2 regions of the Paraclostridium sp. genome follow, and region 2 is predicted to be linked to the other one. Evidence: a T-box and tRNA genes for the amino acid it is inferred to sense, from the RefSeq annotation. Region 2 holds a T-box; the other holds one or more tRNA genes.
The links. The T-box of region 2 lies ahead of ACRCYC_RS16015 (valine--tRNA ligase). A T-box ahead of a tRNA ligase gene usually reads a tRNA of that ligase, here a tRNA-Val.
Positions count from the first base shown of each region.

Region 1 (2,265 bases), on a different contig from region 2:
GCGTGTATATCACCAATTGAAAGCAAAGCTCCCTCAATAAATATTGGAAGGTAAACACTAGATCCTTCAGCTATTATTTTGCAGTCCATATTTCCACCGTGGCTACCAGGAGTTCCACAATTTATACTTTCATTAGCTGGAGCAACACCTATAACACCAATCATTTTATTTAAAGGAAGTTCCAAATTTTTAAATAAAGCTTTATTATTTTCTATTTTTAAAATATTATGAGTCATAGTATCTAATCTATGGCCAAGAGCACCTACATCAGGACCTGCCATTGCAACTGCATCTCCTTGCAATTCAATAGATTGTATAGTAACTTTTAACGTTTGATTAGGCATTGCATTTTCTATATATAAAGGTCCCGTAGCTGGGTTTACTTTATCGAAATCTATTCTATCTAAATTATCAGTACTACATTTTACTTGATCGCACAAGCAATCATAAGTTTCAAATACTATATTACTTCCTGACTTTACTTTAATTACTGGTTTATTTAAATTTGAAAATGTAAATGTATGATTTTCTTTTTTTATAAAGTTCATAAATTTACCCCCTTTATTTAGTATATATATATTATATTACAAAAAATTTTATAAAAAAAATGAAAAAAGAAAATAAAAATAAAAATGAAATTTTGAATATTTTTATAAAAAATACATAAAATAATACGATAATTATAGGATTAAACCATTGAAAAATAGGGTATTTGAATAATTTAGTTAAAAAAATAAAAAAAAATCACAAAAAGTGTTGACGAAAGTTAACAAAGCTAATATAATAATATTTGTTGGTAAGGCGAACGAAAAAAGTCGAAACAACATCTCAGCCAAATATGATCCATTAGCTCAGTCGGTAGAGCACCTGACTTTTAATCAGGGTGTCCCGCGTTCGAGTCGCGGATGGATCACCATTTTAGGCCCATTGGTCAAGCGGTCAAGACACCGCCCTTTCACGGCGGTAACAGGGGTTCGATTCCCCTATGGGTCACCAATAGTTGTGGGACTATAGCTCAGCTGGGAGAGCACCTGCCTTACAAGCAGGGGGTCACAGGTTCGAGCCCTGTTAGTCCCACCATATATATGCGGCCTGGTAGTTCAGTTGGTTAGAATGCCAGCCTGTCACGCTGGAGGTCGAGGGTTCGAGTCCCTTCCAGGTCGCCAAAACACACATTGCTAGTGTGGCTCAACGGTAGAGCAGCTGACTTGTAATCAGCAGGTTGTAGGTTCGATTCCTATCACTAGCTCCATAAAAAGATGATCCATTAGCTCAGTCGGTAGAGCACCTGACTTTTAATCAGGGTGTCCCGCGTTCGAGTCGCGGATGGATCACCATTTTTTTTTGCAATAAATTAGGCCCATTGGTCAAGCGGTCAAGACACCGCCCTTTCACGGCGGTAACAGGGGTTCGATTCCCCTATGGGTCACCAGTTTTGGGATTATAGCTCAGCTGGGAGAGCACCTGCCTTACAAGCAGGGGGTCACAGGTTCGAGCCCTGTTAATCCCACCAGTTAAAAACTCTTGGATATTATCCAGGAGTTTTTTTGTGTTTAAAATAGTATTTCTTAAGGTTTATGGAAAAATTAGGTATAATAGTTATGTAAGAATATAAAAAAGATATATAGATACAGGGGATAATATGATAGAAATAATTTTATGTGAAGATCAAATACAACATCAGAAAACGATAGAAAAGTTTCTCAAACAAATGTTAGAAGAAAATAGTATTGAGTATAATTTAAAAATATATAAAAGTGGGGAAGAATTATTAAATAATTATCCTATAAATAGGGATATATTTATATTAGATATCCAAATGCAAAAAATAAATGGAATGGATGTTGCTAGAAAAATAAGAGAAATAGATAAAAATAACCCAGAAATAATTTTTACAACATCACTTATTGAATATATACAAGAAGGGTATGAAGTTAGGGCTTATAGGTATTTATTAAAGCCTATAAAATATGAAGAGTTAAAAAAACATATTTTAAGTTGTATAAATGAGATTGTAAATAAAAAAAACAAGTTTATATTAGTTGAAAATAAGAGTGAAACTTATAAAATAGACATATCAGATATAACATATATTGAAATACAAAGACAAGATATGAGCATACATACAGAAAATAAAATTTATGAAACAAAAATGACTATGGATAAAATAGAAGGAGAATTAGAAAATCATAATTTTTATAGGTGTCATAAAAGTTTTTTAGTAAATATAGATTATGTAGAAAATATAAAACAATATGTAGCTAT
Region 1 covers NZ_JBOFKN010000212.1:57,264-59,528, reverse strand. The annotation lists gene ACRCYC_RS16665 (acetamidase/formamidase family protein) at 1-548, opposite strand, end outside; tRNA gene ACRCYC_RS16660 (tRNA-Lys) at 841-916, shown strand; tRNA gene ACRCYC_RS16655 (tRNA-Glu) at 922-996, shown strand; tRNA gene ACRCYC_RS16650 (tRNA-Val) at 1,005-1,080, shown strand; tRNA gene ACRCYC_RS16645 (tRNA-Asp) at 1,090-1,166, shown strand; tRNA gene ACRCYC_RS16640 (tRNA-Thr) at 1,178-1,252, shown strand; tRNA gene ACRCYC_RS16635 (tRNA-Lys) at 1,262-1,337, shown strand; tRNA gene ACRCYC_RS16630 (tRNA-Glu) at 1,358-1,432, shown strand; tRNA gene ACRCYC_RS16625 (tRNA-Val) at 1,438-1,513, shown strand; gene ACRCYC_RS16620 (LytR/AlgR family response regulator transcription factor) at 1,643-2,265, shown strand, end outside.
Region 1: it encodes a tRNA-Val, which carries the amino acid that the T-box ahead of ACRCYC_RS16015 (valine--tRNA ligase) is inferred to sense. The anticodon was not compared.

Region 2 (2,265 bases):
ATTAGGGTCATGAGCTGGAGTCATTTTTACTGCACCAGTCCCGAAATCTAAATCAACATAATCATCAGCAACTATTATAAGTTCTCTATCTATCATAGGAAGTATTGCATGCTTTCCTACTAAATGAGTATATCTCTCATCTTCTGGATTTACAGCTATACCTGTATCTCCTAACATTGTTTCTGGTCTAGTTGTAGCTATTTCTAGGAACTCATCACTACCAGCTATTGGGTATTTTATATGATAGAACTTTCCATCATGCTCTTCATGCTCAACTTCTGCATCAGATAATGTAGTTTTACAATCTGGACACCAGTTTATTATTCTGTTTCCTTTGTATATTTGACCTTTTTCATATAGTTTCACAAAGAACTCTGTAACTGCTTCATTACATCCTTCATCCATTGTGAATCTTTCTCTATCCCAGTCACAAGAATCTCCTAACTGTTTCATTTGGTCTACTATTTTTCTACCAAACTCATTTCTCCAGTCCATAGCTCTATTTAAGAATTCTTCTCTTCCTAATTCGTACTTAGTTTTTCCTTCTTGCTCTTTTATTCTTTCAACAACCTTAACCTCTGTTGCTATAGAAGCATGGTCTGTTCCTGGTTGCCATAAAGCTTCATACCCGTCCATTCTCTTCCATCTTATAAGTATATCTTGTAATGTATGGTCAAGCGCGTGTCCCATGTGTAATTGGCCTGTTATGTTTGGTGGGGGAAGCATTATTGTAAACGGCTTTTTATTTGGATCTGGCTTAGATTTAAATAATCCTTCTTCTTCCCACTTTGAATATAATCTCGATTCAAAGTCTTTCGGATTATACGTTTTTGGTAAATTAGTATTTTCCATATAGATTCCTCCTATTTGTATTTTATATATTTGAAAATTAAAAAGAGCTCCCCATCCATTTAAGGACGAAGAGCTCGCGTTACCACCTTAATTTTATATATGAATTTAAATCAATTCATATATAACACTTAATAAATTTAACGATTCTCACCGTCTAGGCCTACTACTACTTCAGCTTAGAAACTCCAAAGCTACATTCTGCAATTCATTTCTTAGAAAGTTTTTCAGCCGGTGAACTTTCCTCTCTGTAAGTTGAGTTTGCATACTCCTCTTTTTCTCAGTTTTTAAATATTCTTATTATCTATTAATTATATATAATCACTATTATTATTGTCAATGTTTATAAATATTATATTCAGTTAGTTAAATTTTGTTTCCAATAATTTTTAGGCGTATCTCTTTCATCTATAGGAAGAATTGTATACCCTTTCGATTTTAATACATCTATTATTCCTTGAAGAGCTTTTACACTTTGTTCTTTTTCGTGCATAAGTAAAACTATTTCTTTATGCTGTCCTGAATATTTTGCTACATTATCCACTATGTCTTTAGGTGTTGCTCTCCAGTCTTCTGTATCTAAATTCCAGTCCCATATTTTATACCCAGCATTTACTAGTGCATCATAATCTTCTTTTGAGGCATATGGTTTACTTCCATAAGGTAACCTTATAAGGTTTGATTTTTGATTTGTAATTTCTTCTAATGTCTCTTTACACTTATCAAATTCATTTACTGCTGACTGTGGAGTTTTATACAAAATATTTATATCATGACTTACACTATGAAAACCTAGAGCATGTTTTTGATTAGCCATATTTTTCAATGATTCTTGGTATTTTTTCATATTACCTTCTACCATAAAAAAAGTAGCCTTCACATTGTTTTTGTTTAATATTTTCAGTATATCATTTGTGTATTTTGAAGGACCATCATCTATAGTTATATACGCAATTTTTTCTGGTTTAGGTCTTGGTCCTCTATTGCATATATTACTTGTTTGTATCATAAGTTGTGTCAGTGTTAAATTTTCACTATTTAATAAATTTATCTCTATGTTATTGTTACTATTAACTTTATCATTCGATATTCCAACTATGTTGCCATATGTAATAAATATTAAAACTAAAAGCAATATTACTATAAACATATTTAAAAAAATAGGTTTAATCCTTCTTTTCATCCCCATTTCCCCTTTATATTATTAATAAGCACTATATTAATAATTATTATTGACACTAATTTCAATCTCTATAGCCTTTATTTAATAAATATGTTTATAGTCGTTAAAATATTAGTACAAAAAAATAAAACTACTTATTTTGTAGTTTTATCCAATCTCTATCATATCGCCTTTTAACGCATATATTATATATTCACATATATTTGTAGTGTGATCTCCAATTCTTTCTAAAT
Region 2 covers NZ_JBOFKN010000205.1:82,792-85,056, forward strand. The annotation lists gene ACRCYC_RS16015 (valine--tRNA ligase) at 1-852, opposite strand, end outside; T-box leader at 911-1,140, opposite strand; gene ACRCYC_RS16020 (polysaccharide deacetylase family protein) at 1,208-2,032, opposite strand; gene phoU (phosphate signaling complex protein PhoU) at 2,180-2,265, opposite strand, start outside.